DNA from 4 places in the Psychrobacillus psychrodurans genome. Region 1 is predicted to be linked to each of the others. Evidence: riboswitches for the same ligand, from Rfam matches in the RefSeq annotation. Region 1 holds a riboswitch; each other region holds the start of a gene.

What was found. Region 1 has a riboswitch for S-adenosylmethionine ahead of ACQCPR_RS01175 (O-acetylhomoserine aminocarboxypropyltransferase/cysteine synthase family protein). Riboswitches for the same ligand answer to the same signal wherever they lie in the genome.
Region 2: it holds a riboswitch for S-adenosylmethionine, as region 1 does, so the genes downstream of both, ACQCPR_RS08325 (MetQ/NlpA family ABC transporter substrate-binding protein) here and ACQCPR_RS01175 (O-acetylhomoserine aminocarboxypropyltransferase/cysteine synthase family protein) in region 1, are expected to answer to the same signal.
Region 3: it holds a riboswitch for S-adenosylmethionine, as region 1 does, so the genes downstream of both, ACQCPR_RS16355 (bifunctional homocysteine S-methyltransferase/methylenetetrahydrofolate reductase) here and ACQCPR_RS01175 (O-acetylhomoserine aminocarboxypropyltransferase/cysteine synthase family protein) in region 1, are expected to answer to the same signal.
Region 4: it holds a riboswitch for S-adenosylmethionine, as region 1 does, so the genes downstream of both, ACQCPR_RS02845 (methionine biosynthesis PLP-dependent protein) here and ACQCPR_RS01175 (O-acetylhomoserine aminocarboxypropyltransferase/cysteine synthase family protein) in region 1, are expected to answer to the same signal.

Annotation. Positions count from the first base shown of each region.
Region 1 covers NZ_CP189791.1:226,840-231,801, forward strand. Annotated here, with positions in the region: gene ACQCPR_RS01165 (methyl-accepting chemotaxis protein) at 1-165, opposite strand, end outside; gene ACQCPR_RS01170 (pyridoxal phosphate-dependent decarboxylase family protein) at 149-1,792, opposite strand; SAM riboswitch class I at 2,066-2,180, shown strand; gene ACQCPR_RS01175 (O-acetylhomoserine aminocarboxypropyltransferase/cysteine synthase family protein) at 2,294-3,586, shown strand; gene ACQCPR_RS01180 (homoserine dehydrogenase) at 3,717-4,703, shown strand.
Region 2 covers NZ_CP189791.1:1,768,710-1,773,671, reverse strand. Annotated here, with positions in the region: gene ACQCPR_RS08345 (PaaI family thioesterase) at 1-189, opposite strand, end outside; gene ACQCPR_RS08340 (carbon-nitrogen family hydrolase) at 259-1,035, opposite strand; gene ACQCPR_RS08335 (pyridoxal phosphate-dependent aminotransferase) at 1,121-2,284, shown strand; gene ACQCPR_RS08330 (PPC domain-containing DNA-binding protein) at 2,319-2,825, opposite strand; SAM riboswitch class I at 2,979-3,094, shown strand; gene ACQCPR_RS08325 (MetQ/NlpA family ABC transporter substrate-binding protein) at 3,188-4,009, shown strand; gene ACQCPR_RS08320 (methionine ABC transporter ATP-binding protein) at 4,067-4,962, shown strand, end outside.
Region 3 covers NZ_CP189791.1:3,318,293-3,323,254, forward strand. Annotated here, with positions in the region: gene ACQCPR_RS16355 (bifunctional homocysteine S-methyltransferase/methylenetetrahydrofolate reductase) at 1-1,582, opposite strand, end outside; SAM riboswitch class I at 1,654-1,762, opposite strand; gene ACQCPR_RS16360 (NERD domain-containing protein) at 2,172-3,119, opposite strand; gene ACQCPR_RS16365 (protoporphyrinogen oxidase) at 3,236-4,627, opposite strand.
Region 4 covers NZ_CP189791.1:574,993-579,954, reverse strand. Annotated here, with positions in the region: gene ACQCPR_RS02860 (DUF2798 domain-containing protein) at 1-315, opposite strand, end outside; gene ACQCPR_RS02855 (TetR/AcrR family transcriptional regulator) at 368-928, opposite strand; gene ACQCPR_RS02850 (C4-dicarboxylate ABC transporter) at 1,148-1,348, shown strand; SAM riboswitch class I at 1,434-1,540, shown strand; gene ACQCPR_RS02845 (methionine biosynthesis PLP-dependent protein) at 1,623-2,741, shown strand; gene metC (cystathionine beta-lyase) at 2,741-3,928, shown strand; gene ACQCPR_RS02835 (class D sortase) at 4,080-4,670, opposite strand; gene ACQCPR_RS02830 (hypothetical protein) at 4,684-4,962, opposite strand, start outside.

The DNA.
Region 1 (4,962 bases):
TTGTAGTGTAGTTTCGAATTGGTCGATAACGTAATCGTCTATAATTGCTTTAGAGAAGATGAACAATATTAAACTAAAAATGATGGAGAATAGCGCGATCGGTACTATAAAACTTAGAATATATTTATATAACATAGAACTCTTTAGTTTAGTAAATAACTTCATCTTTTACAGCCTCCAATGTAGTGATGGAATGATGAAGGGAATCTACCATTGCTGAGATGTGCTCCACTTCGGTATACGGTGAAATAGAAAAGAATTTCGCTGCTGCAACAGGAACCAGTTCATCTGAATCACAAACTGCTACAGTGCATACACGAGTTGTATCACCGAAAAAGACATCATCACGATGTTTCCCTAACACTTCAAATAGCGATGAATTTAAAGCGTTGATTTCTTTTACTTGTGCCAGTGAATAACGGCCTGCTTGTTCATCTCTCCAATTCAATCCTTTTTCATAATAGCGATAAGCAGTAATAGGTCCGATATTCGATTCATTTACCACATATAATGAAGGAATCTTTATAGCTATTTGCTCCTGGAATGCTAAATTCACACGAACATAATTTGCTAGGAGCTGTTGGTATCCCGTCTTACCAAACGCCAACAATGCAGCATAAATGGCAATCGAACTACCCATACGTGAGCATTCTAACGTATAACCAGTGTGATACGATCCATACCCTCTATTTCCAACATACGGCGTATCAAAATCTTCTAAGTCCAATAAACCTAGATATTTACCTTCCTTCACTAAAAACAGACTCGTTAAGTAAGGAGTTTGTCCAAGCTTTTGGAAATCAAAACATAAACTATCAGCCAATGATATATACTGCATTCGTTCACGAATATGTTGAAGACTTACTAGTACTTCTTGTTCAAAATGTAGAGGGTTATTTTCAAAATCATAATCATTAAAGAATGCATAAAATCCACCAAGTGCAGAATCGGCATGAATATGGATAGGTTTCAAATTATATTTACCTTCGAAAGCTGTGGCCATTTCTTTAATCGCTTTTACATCGTCAATAGCAAAGTTATCTGTTGCACCAGTAGTTGCAACTATATACACAGGAATGCCGCCTTTTTCAATAACTTCCGTTAATCGCATTTCTAGATCTTCCATATCCATAGAATGATCCGTCCCAGCTTTGACACGAACTAGATGATTGCTTCCAATACCAACAGCCTCTACAGACTTCAATAAACTATAATGTGCATTTTCAGATGCAAAACAGTATAAATTATTTGGAACGCCTTCTTCTTTTGCGTTAGGGAACTGTTTTGCTATTGCCATACGCAAGCCACTGAACACAGCGCCTTGTCCGCCCCAAGTTGTGTAACCAAAGCTTTCAGTAAAATCATATCCAACTAGCTTCGACATCATGGAGACCACTTTTACTTCACATTCAGCTGCAGCTGGTCCGTAAACATCCCATAAGTTATTACCATTTAATAATGAGTTAGTTAATAGTCCAAGGACGCCGGGAATACTTGCCATTGGCAAAACATTTGTTACGAAGTTTCGTGTATGATATGGATGACCCTTCATTAAATCAGTCAATTCTCCAACTACTTCGTCCATTCCTTTGCTATTTAGCGGTACTTCGTAATCTTCCATTAACTCTTTATAAAAGTTTGCGGAACGTTCTTGTATCGGTCCAAGCATCGTTTTATTTGGATCTTTCAAAGCATCCATGGATGTTAATATTGTTTCTACGTAGCCTAATAGCTGTTCTCTCTGTTTTCCATTACCATCTTCACTTTGGAAAAGCTGTTGTATATTCTTCATTTTTTCACCCTTCTTGGTCAATATTTACTATAGATAGATATATTTTATAGTCCGTTATACTCCCGTATAGTATATACTTATTAGACTATAAAAGACTAGAAATTTCGTCGCAAATAGAAAATAAAGAATACTTTAGAATATTTGTAATATTTATGCAAGGGGAGATTTTGAAGGGGGGTAAACAAAATATTTTTTAACTTTTCGAAAAAGTGTTGACAAATAGTTTGATAGAAATCTATACTGTGTAACAAGATGGAAAACTAAATCTAAATACTCTTATCAAGAGTGGCGGAGGGAATAGGCCCTACGATGCCCGGCAACCAACAAGTTCTTAACTTGGAAAGGTGCTAAATCCTACAAATTCTAATACGAATTTGGAAGATAAGAGGAGGAACATGCGAATTTGCACCCTCTTCTTAATTGAAGAGGGTTTTTTGTTTGTTCTAATCCTCCTTCGCCTCCATAAGCGTCCATCTAAACTACATTTTAGGAGGAATTCAAATGACAAATCTTCAAAAAGAAACACTACTTTTACATGGTGGCCAACAACCAGATCCAGTGACAGGCTCACGAGCAGTACCTATTCACAAGACTACATCATTCGTTTTCAAAAATACAGAACATGCGCAAAACCTATTTGCTCTTGCGGAAACTGGTAATATCTATTCTCGTATTACGAATCCAACGGTGGATGTTTTTGAACAACGAATTGCATTATTAGAAGGAGGGACAGCAGCAGTTGCACTTTCTTCTGGAATGGCAGCTATTGCATTTTCTATTTTAAATATTGCAGGAGCGGGAGATGAAATTATTGCTGCCGAAAATTTGTATGGTGGTACATTTAATTTATTCGCTCATACATTGCCGAGATATGGAATTACAGTGAAGTTTGTAGATTCAACTAATCCAGAAAATTTCCGAGCAGCAGTTACGGATAAGACAAAAGCGTTTTTTGCAGAAATCATTGGAAACCCTAGCTTAAATGTATTAGATGTTGAAAACGTTGCAGCTATTGCTAACGAAGTAGGAGTTCCATTGTTGGTAGACAGTACTTTTGCTACTCCCTATGGATCGAATCCGATTAAGCATGGTGCACATGTAGTGATTCACTCGGCAACTAAATGGATTGGCGGTCATGGAACAACTATCGGTGGGGTTGTCATAGATGGAGGAAATTTCAATTGGAACTCTGATAAATTCCCTGGATTCACACAGCCGGATGTAACCTACCATGGTTTAAGATACGGAATAGATGTTCCAAGTGTAGCGTTTGCAGTGAAATTACGTGTTCAATTGCTTCGTGATTTTGGTCCAACTCTAAGTCCTGAAGCAGCTTTCTCCTTTCTACAAGGATTAGAAACACTTCATTTACGCGTACCAAAGCACAATGAAAATGCGCAGAAAATTGCGGAGTACTTAGAAAACAATGAAGAAGTGACTTGGGTTAATTACTTAGGTTTAGAAAGTCATCCTTCACATGAGCTTGCTAAAAAATACTTACAGAATGGTTTTGGCTCGATCCTAACTTTTGGGGTTAAAGGTGGTAAAGAAGCAGGACGCAATATTATCGATAATATAGAAATTTGGTCGCATGTAGCTAACGTTGGCGATGCCAAATCACTAATAATCCACCCAGCATCTACAACACATCAGCAGTTAACTCCAGAGGACTTAGTGAAATCGGGAGTTTCAGAAGACTTAATCCGCTTGTCTGTAGGGCTAGAGGCAGTCGAAGATTTACAGACTGCACTCGAAAAGGTACTCCTAGAAAAAACAAATGTCCTCTCTAGGTAGAATTTTATTGATAATTGAGTGAAAATAGGCTACAATGTGTAAAATAGTTCTTCTAATATAACTGCGAATAAATTTTACTAATAAAAGCAAATTGGAACTCAATTGTGCGGATTCATTTGGAGGAGATAGCATGGCGACGATAAAAGCAGCAATCCTAGGTTTCGGAACAGTGGGGCAAGGGATTTACCACATTGTAAATGAAAAAAGAGAAGATCTTAAAAAGTCTTTAGGCTTAGATTTAGAAATTAGTGCGGTTCTCGTAAACAATGTTGGAAAAGAGAGAATAGCTACACCCGGTGTCCTAGTTACTGATAACTTTGAGGATATTATCAATATTCCTGGTCTTCAAGTAGTCTTCGAGGCAATCGTAAATGAGGAACCTGCATATAACTATCTATGTAGAGCAATTGATAAAGGGTGTCACGTTGTAACAGCTAATAAAGTGATGTTTTCCAAGTATAGTATCCCATTGCATGAGCGTGCAAAGTCTCGTGGAGTATTTATCGGATATGAGGCAACAACAGCAGGCGGAGTTCCAGTTATTAAGACATTGAAAAATTTACTACAAGTTAACTCAGTAAAAAGAATTCAAGGTATCTTAAACGGCACTTCAAATTACATCCTGACACAAATGAGACAAGATGAATGTCAATTTGATGAGTCATTAAAAGAAGCGCAGGACCTTGGCTATGCAGAAGCAGATCCATTTAACGATGTGTCCGGGCAAGATGCATTCCGTAAACTGATGATTCTAAGTGCACTTGCATTTAAAAAACAGCCCAATTGGAATGATGTTCGAGTAGTAGGTATAGACGAAATCTCATTAGAGGACGTCCGTAAAGCGAAAGAACAGGGACTACGATACCGTCACGTGGCAGAAATAGAGCAAGACGAAAATGGAGAACTATACGCTTCCGTAGGACCTCAGCTCGTAGGACCAGATCATCCTTTGTACTCGATTGAAGGAGTAAACAACGCGGTGGCTTTAGATACAAACTATATTGGAACATTAACATTAGTCGGTCCAGGAGCAGGAATGTATCCAACGGCAAGTGTAATGGTAGAGGATTACGCGGAGATAATCGGTAAAAGAGCAGGTTTTTTCATTACGATCTAAGTTTAATTTTAGTGGTACCAGAGTCAATTTCATAATTATTTATTACCATAGAAAATACGAATATTTATGTGATATTATCGGTTTATTTAAAGTGGACTTTGTTAATTGGAGCGCAAGGCGGTGACTCCAGTGGGAATAGCAAATGTTTTCTGCACCGATAGCGAAGCGACAGGTGCACGAGCTGAAAGCCCCGCAGGAAAGACATTGGTCAAACTTTGTTTGGCCAACGTCTTTGCGACGAGTAACCGCAGGAGCATAT
Region 2 (4,962 bases), 1.5 Mb from region 1:
AATTAGCCCGCCATATACGAAACCAGGTATCGCTATATGCTCTTCCTTCGGTTCATAAATAGTTACTGTTTGCTCTCCATCCCATACTGTACGAAAGTGATGCCCTTCTTTGTTCATTCTCCCACAACCATAACACCAAGCAAAATCCTCCGGGTACTCATCTTGAATCGCGCGAATTATTTCTACCATTTTAATTCCCCCTTTAGAAAACCATACAAAAAAGCTATCTGTACGTCAATACAGATAGCACTATATCTTTTAATATAGGTCCACTCTACGGTCTTTAAAAACCGGAATCCTTTTTCTTACTTCTTCCACATCATCCATGTTTACATCTACTAAACCTATTGTTTCTTCATCAGCTCCAACCCAAAGAACCTCGCCCCATGGTGCGATTACCATCGAATTTCCGTTAAATGAATTGTTAGGATCTTCTCCGACCCGGTTTACTGCAACGATGAAACATTGATTTTCAATCGCCCGAGCTTGTAATAATATTTTCCAATGATCAACTCTAGTAGCCGGCCATTGAGCAGGTACAAAAATAATTTTCGCTCCTGCCAATGAATGGGCACGGAACCACTCTGGAAAACGTAAATCATAACAGATAACGCCCCCCATTTCGACATCATTCAGCGTGAAGATATTTTTGCTTGTTCCTGCCTCTAAGTATAGATGCTCATCCATTAATTTAAACAAATGCGCTTTATCATATTCAGCAATCAGCTCTCCAATATTATTTACTACGTACATCGTATTAAAGAAATGGTTGTTTTTTTGGGTTGAAACGGAGCCTCCAATAATATGAATATGTAACTCACTAGCTAACCGAGTTAGGAGATTTCTAGTTTCTTCTCCGTTTACATCAGCTGTTACATCAAGTTTTGTTAAGTCATAACCAGTATTCCACATTTCAGGCAGTACGACGATTTCTGCATTTAACATCGCTGCTTTCCGAATCTTTTCTTCTACTTTTCTAAAATTTTCTTTTGGGTTACCAAAAGCTATATTTAATTGGACACATGCAATTCTCATTTTTGACACCCCTATAGACATAATAATAAAAAGGTTATAAGATTTGACTAACAAATGCAACTTATTAGAAAACGAGGTTACGAACATGGAATTTTCAAACCGTTTAAAAAATCTACCTTCACAGTTTTTTGCTACACTAGTAAAAAAAGTTGGAGACGCAGTTTTAGAAGGTAGAGATGTGATTAATCTTGGACAAGGTAATCCTGATCAGCCTACTCCTGAGCATATTGTACAAGCACTGCAGGAAGCGGCAGCCAATCCATTAAACCACAAGTATAGTCCATTTCGTGGAACTGGAGAATTTAAAAAAGCGGCAGCCAATTTCTATAAACGAGAATATAATGTTGACATTGACCCTGAAACTGAAGTAGCGATATTATTTGGCACTAAAATTGGCTTAGTAGAGCTCCCGTTGGCACTGATGAATGAAAATGATTTAATGCTACTTCCTGACCCAGGCTATCCTGATTATTTATCTGGGGTAGGACTTGCTAATGTAGCGTTTGACACGATGCCATTACTCAAGGAAAATAATTTCCTTCCTGATTACAGTTCCTTAACAGAGGAGCAAAAACAAAAAGCTAAACTTATGTACTTAAACTATCCAAATAACCCCACTGGCGCTATCGCTAATTTAGAATTTTTCCAAGAAACTGTTTCGTTGGCAAAAGAAAAGGACATTGCCATTGTCCATGATTTTGCATATGGTGGAATAGGTTTTGATGGAGAGAAGCCAATTAGTTTCTTACAAGCTGATGGTGCAAAAGACGTAGGTATTGAAATGTACACATTGTCCAAAACGTATAATATGGCTGGCTGGAGAGTTGGTTTTGCTGTTGGGAACGCTAAAATTATTGAAGCTATAAATATAATTCAAGACCACTTATTTGTTAGTCTCTTCCCTGCCATACAGGATGCTGCAACGGTTGCACTCAATGATAGTCAAGAATGTGTAAAGGAATTAGTGGATTTATATGAGGGCAGACGAAATGCTCTTATTGAATCTTGTAACAGTATTGGTTGGCAGGTGAATGCACCAAAAGGTTCCTTTTTCGCATGGTTACCTGTTCCCGATAATTTTACAAGTGAAGCTTTTGCAGATTTACTTTTGAACGAAGCCGATGTAGCAGTTGCTGCTGGCAATGGGTTTGGTGGATACGGCGAAGGGTATGTTCGCGTGGGTTTATTAGTAGATGAAGATCGATTAAGAGAAGCAATTACACGCATTGGAAAGCTTAGTTTATTTTAAAAAATTGCAGCCCTTTAATGTAGGGCTGCAATTTTCATTTATTTAGCTGATTAGGTTTTTCTTTATTTGTTTCTACAGGATAAAACTGATTAGCTCCAGTTTCTTCGTCAAACTGTCTCTTAAACTCCATATCAACAGTTTCTGCCAACACTAGGTCTACTGTAATAACAGGATTTTCACCTTTAATAAAATGACCACCAAAAATTTTGCCATTTTGGTCACATATTGTACCGTGGAAATGCGTTTCAAATTGATCATCTCTTTGGCATACAACTCCTGTACCCTGCAAGAACTCAATTGGCCCCTCTTTCACCACAAGATTATTGTATCCTACACCTATAGGGGAATCTTCATTTGGTACTAAATACACAAATCCACATCTTTGAAAACTACCAAAACAACTAAGAATTGTAGCTGATTGAATTCCATTTACTTTACACAATTCCTCTATCCCTTCCAGCAGATCAGTTCCATAAATTAAACGTGCGCTCACTATCTTCCCTAGCTGCCCTACAGCATAATTTGCTCTAATTTTTGACAACGCTTACACACTCCCTATGTATAATTATTTATTGTTATTAAACATAAACTAATTCGAATGATATATGCAACTATAAAAAAAGTCTGTTGACTTTAATAATTTGATGTAGTAAATTATATTTTATGAACTGTTGGAAAACTTAATAGCTGATATCTCTTATCAAGAGTAGCTGAGGGACTGGCCCGATGAAGCTCGGCAACCATCCATATATTTTTTGTATATGGAAAGGTGCTAAATCCTGCAAAACATTTTGTTTTGATAGATAAGAGAGGACAAACGTATGTATGCGCCTCTCTTTCTACTGGAAGAGAGGCTTTTTATATTTATACAACGTTCTTAATAATTATTCGGAGGAATGACAAATGAAAAAGATTGGATTTTTATTATCAACGGTATTATTAACTGGAACTCTTGCAGCTTGTGGGTCTGACGCTGCGTCAGAAGCTAAAGCAATCAATGAAGACAAAATAGTAGTAGGAGTAACTGCCGGACCACATGAACAAATTGTAGAAGTAGCTGCAGAAGTAGCAGCTAAAGATGGTTTAGAAGTAGAACTTAAAGTATTCTCTGATTATATTCTACCTAACACTGCATTATCAGAAGGTGATTTAGATGCGAATAGCTATCAACACGAACCTTTCCTAGACACGTTTAACGAGGATCACAGTACTGACTTAGTACCAGTAGGAAAAACAATTTTAAATCCAATGGGTGTATATTCAGAAAAATACAAGTCAATTGATGATCTACCAGACGGTGCAACTTTTGGTTTGCCAAATGATCCAACGAATGGCGCGCGTGCACTATACATTTTAGAAGAACATGGCTACATCAAAATTAAAGAAGACAAAAGAGAAACAGCTAGTATTTATGACATTGAAGAAAATCCAAAAAACTTGGAATTTATTGAACTAGAAGCTGCTCAAATACCAAAACAATTAAGTGAAGTAGATGCAGCTGCCATTAATACAAACTTTGCACTTGAAGCAGGAATTAGCCCAAAAGAGGATTCTATATTATTAGAGTCTTCTAACTCACCTTATGTAAACTTTGTTGTTGTTCGTGCGGAAAATAAAGATGATCCAACGATTCAAAAATTTGTAAAAGCATATCAATCGGAAGAAGTACGAAAGTTTATCGAAGAAGAGTTTAAAGGTTCTGTATTAGCTAGCTGGGACGAATAATGGACTTGAAAACGTTACCGACTTCGGTAGCGTTTTCTTTAGAAAGGAAGATAGTAAATGATTGAGTTAGAAAATGTATCGAAAGAATTTAAAAGCAAGAGTGGAATAGTAAAGGCAGTAAACCAAGTAAATATTCAGGTTAATAAAGGAGAAATTCATGGAGTCATTGGATATAGCGGTGCTGGTAAAAGTACACTGATTCGATGCGTAAATTTACTCGAACAGCCAACGGAAGGCAAAGTTTTTATTAACGGTGTTGAACTTACTTCCCTTCCCCTCCCTAAATTGCGTGAAACCCGCAATAAAATTGGTATGATATTTCAAGGATTTAATCTATTAAAAACAGCAACTGTTTATGATAATATCGCCATTCCACTTAAGCTACTTGGATATAATAAAGCGCAAGTAAAAAAACGAGTGGATCAATATTTAGAAATAGTTGGATTAACTGACAAGCATACAAACTATCCAAACCAGTTATCTGGTGGCCAAAAGCAGCGTGTCGCAATAGCCCGTGCACTAGCGCAGGAACCCGAAGTATTGCTTAGTGATGAAGCAACAAGCGCACTGGATCCGGAAACTACTGATTCCATATTAGATTTGCTTCTAAAGATAAATCGAGAATTAGGTATTACTATACTTTTAATCACGCATGAAATGAATGTCATTCAAAAAATTTGTGATCATGTGTATGTCATGGAAAATGGAGAAATTGTTGAACAAAATACAGCTATTAATCTATTTACTAAACCTACACACCCTACTACTAAAAAGTTTTTAAATACAATAAGTCAGCGTAATTTATCCACTTCTTTAATTTCTCAGCTAAATGTTACGGGTGCAGTCACTCGCTTAACATTTGTCGGGGACAGCACTGGAAAACCTTTATTAGCTGAAGTAAGTCAAAAATTTAATGTCAAACCGAACATATTAACTGCCAATATTATCGAACT
Region 3 (4,962 bases), 920 kb from region 1:
GACTATTAGTCAGTGGCATAATTCCAATGAAAATAGGGGTTGATAAATGCTTAGTCGCTTCATAAATTTCATGAATTTTATCTTTCGAGTAGACAGGTTGTGTGATGAAATAATCTGCTCCACATTCTATTTTCTTCTCTAGTCGCTTCACTGCACGGTCCAGAACACGAACGTTCGGATTAAAAGCAGCAGCTACGGAGAAATTAGCTTTTTTTCGTAGTGACTTTCCTGAGAAAGAAATACCTTCGTTTAATTGTTTGATTAGTTGTATCAATTCTAGGCTTGATACATCATAAACACTTGTTGCTCCAGGGAAATCACCAATTTTCGTCGGGTCTCCTGTTACAGCAAGAATATCATGGATTCCAAGCGCATCCAGCCCCATTAAATGAGATTGAAGACCGATTAAATTACGATCACGGCATGTAATATGAGCAAGCGGTCTAATATTTTTTTGGTGCTTTAACATCGAGCCCATTGCCATATTACTAATACGCGGGGAGGCTAATGAGTTATCCGCCATTGTCACTGCATCAATTCCAGCAGCATATAGTTTTTCCGAACCTTCCATGAATGTAGTCGTGTCAAGGTGACGAGGAGTGTCTAGCTCAACAATAATCGTCCTTTCTGTTTTTGCTTTTTCATGGAGAGCCAGTGTGTTAGTCGGCTTGGCGTCTTGAATAATAATCGGCTTTCTGTTTTCAACAACCTTACTCGTAATCGGTGCTAAATGACCAATATGTTTTTTTACTGCTTCGATATGCTTTGGTGTCGTCCCGCAGCAACCTCCTATTAGTCGTACTCCAGCATCCCTAAGATATAACGCCGCTTTTCCAAAATATTCAGCATCGGACTCATAGACAATTCGCCCTTCATCTATATCCAGTAAACTCGCATTTGGATAAGCAGAGAGAAAAGCCTTATTCGGAAGGTTTACTCCTTCAAATGCTTGAATTGTATGATGGGGACCTAGTCGACAGTTGACTCCAACTATGTTCGCCCCAATTGCTTCAAGCTGAAGTAGAGCATCATTAAGTGGTAAGCCATTTTGAAGAATACCGGGCTCATGCATGGATACTTGGGCTATAATTGGTATATCAGTTAAGGTACGAAGATAAGTCACAGTAGTCTTTAATTCTTCCAAGTCATAATAGGTTTCGAGTAATAAACCATCTGGATCTCCCGCTAACAGTTGGATGGCTTGCTGATCAAGTGAATGGATAATCTCATCGAGAGTGGCATCACTTTTCCGAATTCCTCGAATGCCCCCAATCGTACCGAGGACAAATTGGTTGCCCGGTGCAGCAGCTCTTTTAGCAATTTGGATAGCCGCTTCATTTATTTCTTTCAGTTGGTTTTCTAGCCCGTAACGCGCCAATTTAATGGCATTCGCTCCATACGTATTCGTTTGAATAATATCTGCTCCGGCCTCAATATAATCCTGATGTATCTTCTCAATAATTTCCGGCTTTTGAATGTTTAATTCCTCATTGCAATAGTCAATTCCGTACGAATAAAGTAGCGTACCCATTGCCCCATCCGCTGTCAGTATAGACGACTGTAATTTCTCTAATAACCTCATTTGTATCCATCCTCTCCATATAAAAAAGCCTTCCATGAAAAGAAGGCTTTACGAGTATGCTAGATACCACCTTCTCATCTTTCAGACTTTGTAAAGTCTGCTGGATTTAGCACCTGACCAATTAATTGGCTGGTTGCTGAAGCTTCGTAGGGCCAGTCCCTCGGCTTCTCTTGATAAGAATTTCATTATTCAATTTTTTAATTAAACATATCGTACCTTTATTCCACTAAAGCGTCAAGATGTGTTTTGAATTTTCTATACACTTCGCTAAGTGTTTATTTATCCTATTTAAGTGATTTTCTTCTTCATTCTAGCGATTCTTCGCTTCATTCTAGTGATTCTCCACTACATTCTAGCGATTCTCCACTACATTCTAGCGATTCTCCACTACATTCTAGCGATTCTCCACTACATTCTAGCGATTCTCCACTACATTCTAGCGATTCTCCACTACATTCTAGCGATTCTCCACTACATTCTAGCGATTCTCCGCTTCATTCTAGCGATTCTCCACTACATTCTAGTGATTCTCCGCTACATTCTAGCGATTCTCTCTTTTTCTATCTTTTTCAGTATATGCACAGGTTCTTTACCATATCCATTTATACTTAGTGTTTCTGGATGTTCCTATCTTGGTTAAATTCATTGATTGCAAGATTCTGTGCGCGATATATTTTGATTCTAAATGTAGAAAGTCTCTACATTGTTTATTAGTTATAGTATCGCTAATCAGCATAAACCAATCCCTTATGGCCCTTTCATGTCCGAGCTTATCAAAATAACCACAACGAGGACAAGTCCAGCCATTTTTTCTTTTTTCCATTCCATGAAAATTACAGCTTTCACACTGGACACCGCTTCTTAAATTTTCAGGATTAATACCCCAGCGTGTGCACATTGGAAAAGGAATATAAGTTTGTTGACCTACTTTTATTTGATTTTCAAATTTTTTCATTTTTTCAGAATCAAAATATACATTTTCGCGGGGAAGATTACGTAAATATACTGGGATGGTTTGCGGGAGAATAGCACTAAGTTTTTTCGGTGGTTCAATTACTCTCACTTTTGGATTGCTAAGAACAATAACACCGTATATTGGGATTGTCAGCCCATGATTCCCCAGCCATTCTTGTAGTAATTGAATATTTCGCGATAACTGAATTTCTGGGCTTTCAAAAACATCGACTTTACCATTGGGTGTTTCGCGCTCTAACTGCGCAGGGTTTTGTTTGAAAAATAACTTCCCACTTATATTTTTACTTTCGAGAATTACTAAGAAATAGGGAGTAAGAAAAATAGCATCTATTTGGAACTTACCGTTTGAATTTAATCCGATATTTTCAACGAAAAAGTATTCAAAAGGAAATGTATATTTCGCAAAAACTTCACTTATTCTACGTTCACCTTGCAGTCCAGCTCTTGCTGCCTTTTCTTTAGCTAAGATTATCTCCTTTTGAGGATGTGTATCATTCAATCTTTTTGCTAACATTTGTAGACCAATTAAATTATATTCGCAAGAATCCATTACTTTAAGCATACTTCACCTCCAATTGAATCGTAGCACAACAAAAGAAAATGTAAATTTCACCAAATAAGCTACTATTCAATTTTCCTCATAAAAAAATGGCCAAAAATGAATTTTGGCCAGCAAACTTAATCAACTATTGAATTTATAATATTTTCTGCTGTTTCTCTACCGTTCTTAATGCAAGCTACAATTCCAACCCCGTAATAAGAACAACCAGCCAACACCACATTTGGCATCTCATCAGCCATCTTAGCTGTTAATGATTGAATTGCATCCCCGTGTGCTAGATGATAATTTGGCATTTGATCATTCCATTTTGTTACTTCTATTACCTCAGGTTTGCCTGTTAATTTCAAGCTCATTTTAATATCTTGGAGCGCAACTTCTACTAGCTCTTCTTCACTCATATTCTTCATACTCTCAAAGGCTGAACTTGAGCTCTTATAGAACATACGAACAAGTAATTGATTGTCTTTTGACGTGTGTGTCCATTTACGACTTGTCCACGTACATGCATTACATTTCACATCACTATTTTCGGATACGATAAAACCAGTGCCCTCTGCTGGAATCTGATTATCTGGAATATCAAATCCAAGATATACACTAATAAGGGATGAATTTTTTAGTCTATTGAAATCGGTATCCAACTGTTCATCTTGAAGAATCAGCTGCGCTACATTATGAGGAGTAGCTAGCACTACACTATCTGCTTCAACCGTTTCCCCATTAGTCAATAAAACCGAATAACGTCCATCCTTCTTCTCTACTTTCTTTGTTGCCACACCTTTAATAATCGTAGATTCGCTCAGCACTTCCTCTAAGCGATCAATTAGTGTGGAAAGTCCATTTTGGAAAGAAATGAACTTTTTATTAGCTGCAGCTTGGAATTGTGCTCTGTTTTCCTCTAACCCCTTAATTATACTGCCGTATTTATTTTTATAGTCAATCAAATAAGGTAGTGTGGTAGCGATAGAAAGTTTATTTAGATCACCAGAGTAAACGCCTGATAACACAGGCACAATTTGTTTTTCAACTAATTCTTTCCCTAAGAAATACTCTAAAAATGACCCGACTGAGCTTTCTTTTGTAAAGCTCTCATTTTGTAATTCTAAATCTTTTAAAGCTTCTTTTTTCCCAGCATCTGATATTAGCGTACTGCTATTTAATGATTCAATACTTGTGGGAATACCGAATACAGTGTCTGCAGGAATCGCATGTAACTCATTGTTTGTGTAAATATACGAAATGCCTGTAGAGTTATACACTTTTTCATCTTCAAGATTTAGCTCTTCAATTAAATTTGTGATTGCTTCGTTTCTTGCAACAATTGAATCAGCTCCAACCTCCATAATGAAGTTGTCTTCCTGCATGGTATGGATCTTGCCACCTAAGTACTCGTTCGCTTCAACTAATACTAGCTCTATATCTAACGATTGTTCATTTTTAAGTTTTTGCAAATAATGCATAGTAGAAAGCCCTGTGATTCCGCCACCAATAACCACTATTTTTTTCAACCTAACCACTCCTTATATCAATTCATACAACTAGTATAAGCGTTTTTGAAAATTACCGATATGATTTACATCACTGCTAGAAGGTAAATTATGAACAAATAAAGAAGGTAGTTCTAATAATAAATATGAGTAGGAGGAGATAATACGTATACAGAGGATTAAATTTATGTGAAGACTATTTTGAAAACAGCAGTTTTGGGATATAAAACTTGAAGTAATATCTATTATTTTATTTATAGTACAGCCTTTTGCACACTATTAGCACTTTGGGCTTTCTTATAAAAAGGACCAATTATTAGGTTCTTTTCTCAATAAAAGTCCAAACAATAAAAATT
Region 4 (4,962 bases), 350 kb from region 1:
CATAGCTGCAGACATCCCTAATACGGTAAAAAGAATTCGGAATAAAATTTTGGAGTTGAAGCTATCCGTAGGCTTAGTGAATTTTTTAACTAGTGCTTCTGCAATACGTCCAAAAATAGTTGGTTCAATAATCATAACAATAACCCAAATAATCGGTAGCGCTTTTAAGATGGTTAAAGCAACTTCTCCGTTAAATTCTCCAAAAGAGAGAATGATATTTAAGGAGGTCATGAATATAACCGTAAGTGTTGAGATAATTGTGCCGAATAATAGGCCTTCCTTTGCATTTCTTGGTAGTCTGTTTTCTTGATGCATTTTTTTCTTCCTCTCAAAGTTTAGTAAAGACCTTCGCTTTAAATTCCATTTTTTATAGCTTCTCCAACAAGTTCGGTAATAGTTCTGCAATTGTTTTTAAAGGATTCGTAGATTGTTTCGTTAAACAAAGCATCATGGCCCCTTCAATCGAAGCAGTCAACAATAACGATACAGAGACAGCTGTTTCATCCGAAAAACCATCGGATAATAGCTTAGCACAGTAGATGCGTTCAATATTTTCATATAACTCACTGCACGCTTTGCGAACTGGTTCACTCATTGTTGCCATTTCACTAACAATACTGCTAAATGTATAGCCAGTAATAGTACCTCTTTTTTCAAAGCTATTTATTAAAGTATCAATCGTTGAAATTATGGCGTCCTTAGTTGTAAGATGCTTACTAAAAATAGCTTCAATATCTGTGGTTATGTCTTCTTTTAAAGCGTGTAAACAAGTTATCAAGAGTTCTTCTTTGCCATCTGGAAAGTGATGATAAAGAGCACCCTTTGAAACATTACTAGCTTTTAAAATTTCATTGAGTCCTACAGTTTTGTAACCTTTTTCCTGAAAAAGAATTGTAGCAGTTTCAATCAAGAGTGATTTAGTATCCATAGCTATTCCTCCTAACATACCAACGGGTCTGTTTGTAATTATAACAAATTTTAAGCTACATTCTAATATTTTGTTTATTTAATAAAAGACCAGCATTATGAGCCCATCTCTGCAATGAATCTGCAGATTGTTTATGCCCCTCCTCCATACCCTTCATATAATATGTAAAGGGACATTGCTTCTTGGAGTTCCTACATTATAGGATGGGAGGTGTGGATGTTGGATTCTTCTACAGGATTATGGGTTGGTTTGTTGGGTATAGTCTTAGGGGTACTTGGTTTCTTTTATGCTCCCCTTTGGCTAGGTGCTGGTGCAGTTCTGTTAGGACTGGTAGCTTTAGCTTATTCTCACAAGTTAGTTGTAGGGTGGATATCTTTAATACTCGGAGTAATTGTTTTAATACTGACATTTATGTCATAACTTGAAACAAAAAAACGTATTGTATTAATAGCCACTAAGTGTTAAGATTATTTAAATTTAAAATTTTGATAATTTCATATATTTTTTCTTATCCAGAGAGACGGAGGGATTGGCCCTTAGATGTCTCAGCAACCAGCCACGCTTAGGTATGGTGCTAATTCCAATAGACGTATGACGTCTTGAAGATAAGAAGACAAACTTCGATATTTACTTGAGGGTTCTCTTCTTATTAGAGAATCCTCTTTTTTATTTTAATTGTAAAGGATGAAAAATTATGCCAAAAAACAGTATTGATACACAGTTAGTTCAATTGGGAAATCATAGTGATGAAAAAACCGGGGCGGTAAATCCCCCCATTTATCTCTCCACAGCATACAAACACAATGGGATTGGGCAGTCTACAGGATACGACTACACACGAACTAAGAACCCGACACGAGCTATTTTAGAGGAAGGAATTGCAAAGTTAGAAGGTGGAGACGCTGGCTTTGCCTGTAGTTCTGGTATGGCTGCAATACAATTGGTTTTATCTCTTTTTAAGTCAGGAGATGAGTTAATTGCTCCTGATGATTTGTATGGTGGTACATACCGATTATTCAACCAGTACGCAGATTCATATAATATCCGTACTACTTATACAAAATTTGAATCAGCTGAAGAAGTAAAAGCATTAATAACAGAAAATACAAAAGCCTTATTTATCGAAACACCCACTAACCCTTTAATGCAGGAAATAGACATACAGCTATTTGCGGATATAGCAGAAGAGCATAATCTATTGTTAATCGTAGACAATACATTCTTAACCCCTTATTTACAGCGACCTATTGAATTGGGTGCCCATATTGTCATCCATAGTGGCACAAAATATATTGGGGGACATAACGATGTACTTGCAGGATTGGTGGTCACAAAAGGTACTGAGCTAAGTGAACAATTGCAAGTCAACCATAATGCTGCAGGTGCTGTCCTTTCTCCTTTCGATTCTTGGTTGTTAATAAGAGGATTAAAAACACTTCATCTACGTATGAAGCAGCATGATTTAAATGCAAAAAGAATTACTGAATTTTTAATACAGGAACCTGCTGTTAAGGATGTATTATATCCAGGGGTTGGCGGGATGTTATCCTTCCGTTTACAAAAAAGCGAATGGGTGGCTCCTTTCCTAAAGAATTTGAGACTGATTGTATTTGCTGAAAGTCTTGGTGGTGTAGAGAGCTTTATCACGTATCCTACTACACAAACACATGCCGATATACCTGAAGAGGAACGGAATGCACGAGGCGTTGATAATAGTCTCCTTCGTTTTTCGGTTGGGATTGAAGAAGTAGAAGATTTAATCGCAGATTTAAAACAAGTATTAAATACATTAGAAAAGCGAGGTCATAATTAATGAGTGATTACAAAGAGTCGTTGGAGACTAGTATAATTGTTGCCTCTACACGCGGAGATTCGGAGATAAAAACTGGATCTGTAAATGTTCCTATCTATTTATCCTCCACTTTCCATCAAGAAAGCTTTGATGATTTTGGACCTTATGACTATAGTCGATCGGGAAATCCTACGAGAGATGCACTCGAAAAAACGATTGCTGAATTAGAGGGGGGTACTAGAGGATTGGCATTTGCATCAGGAATTGCGGCAATTTCTTCTGCATTTATGCTTTTGTCTTCAGGCGATCATATCGTTATTACAGAAGACGTATACGGTGGAACCTTTCGTTTTGTTACAGAAGTATTGCCTCGTTTTGGAATTGAGCACAGCTTTGCAGATTTTACGAACGTGGAAGCCATTGCAAGTGCAATGCAATCTAATACAAAACTGATTTACATCGAGACACCTTCGAATCCATGCTTAGGTATTACTGATATTATGGCTGTCGTGGAGCTTGCAAAATCCAATGCTTGTTTAACCTTCTTAGACAATACATTTATGACACCGTTATATCAGCGTCCATTAGATTTAGGAATTGATATCGTCTTACATAGTGCAACAAAATTTTTATCTGGGCATAGCGATATTATTGCAGGACTTGCGGTTACAAAAGACGAGGAGTTAGGTAAGCGTTTAGCATTTATCCAAAACTCATTTGGTGCTATTTTAGGTGCGCAAGATTCATTTTCTCTCATTCAAGGTATCAAAACATTAAATGTCCGTTTTGAAAAATCCGCTCAGTCTGCCCAAAAAATAGCAAACTATCTAAATGGGCATGATTTGGTGGAGAATGTCTTTTTCCCTGGACTTTCCACTCATCCAGGATACGAAACGCATAACAGACAGTCGAGTAGTGCTGGTGCTGTCCTTTCCTTCTGTTTACCGAATAAATCCACCGCTAAGGCATTTGTTGAAAACGTTAAAATTCCTGTATTTGCGGTAAGTCTAGGCGGAGTTGAATCCATTCTCTCCCATCCAGCTCAAATGTCTCACGCCGCGATGCCCAAGTCGGAACGAGATAAACGCGGAATAACAGATGGTTTACTACGTTTTTCAGTTGGATTAGAGAATGTTAATGATTTAATAGCTGACTTTGAACAAGCGCTAGAAATAGCATCAAGACAAAAGGAGATAGTAAGTATATAAATCTCAAAAGCCCTATTCATAAATACATTAAAGGTTTGGCTCGCACAGTCAAAGTTTAAACAACTCTTTCAAAATGCTAGAAGAATTGGAAATATACTAAAATTAATAAAAGTGTGCATCTAGTAGATAAAACTAGACGCACACTTTTAGTTTATTGATGTTCAACCTGTTTTGCTTGTACCACTAACCGATATTTATTTGACTTTTCTGGATAACAGGTTATAAGAGACAGCATAGTTATTCCTTCCTGACGATTTAATATTTCCACATTGTTTGGTTTAACTATTTGAATATCAAATACTTCGTAAACTAGTGTGTCTGTACTTACATCTAATTCAAATTTATCTCCTAATTGTAATTCGTTTAAACGATTAAAAAAATATCCAAACTGATGCGACTGATGCCCAGCAATAGCGGAACTTCCATTTGGAGTGCCAGGTGCATCCAGATTCTCTATCATTCCTAGAGCACGATTTAACTTATCCGAAGTTGCTCCATCAATTACAGGTGATTCCAATTGGATAGAAGGTATTCTTAAGATACTCGTAGCTATCGAATCCTTTTTGGTTGGTGTGTTCTCCACCTCTACATCTGAAGCCAATGCTGTTTCGTTTTGTATAGCACTAAAGGATTCAATTAACTCTTTTTGGTGTATTTTATTTTCAATCATTCCATAACAAACAGTGATAAATAAGACACATCCAATAATCATTAACATATTCCCTACACTTTTTTTCATCATTTGTAGGTCTCCTTTATGCAAGTTTACGTATAGCCGAACCACTACCTAGTAAACCAAGCGCTATAATTAACAACATCATTCCTGTAAAAAATCCTCCCGTTTGTGGTAACGAAGAACCAGTGAAAAAGTTGTCATCGGTATTATTGAAATTGCCACCAATTCCAGATACATTTTCTTCCTCCGTTACACTTTCATTATCACTCGTTAAAGTAGGATTTTCTATCATAGTATCTTTTGAATCTGACTCATTACCATCAGCGACAATAATTTCTTCATCTGGATAAGGAGTGAG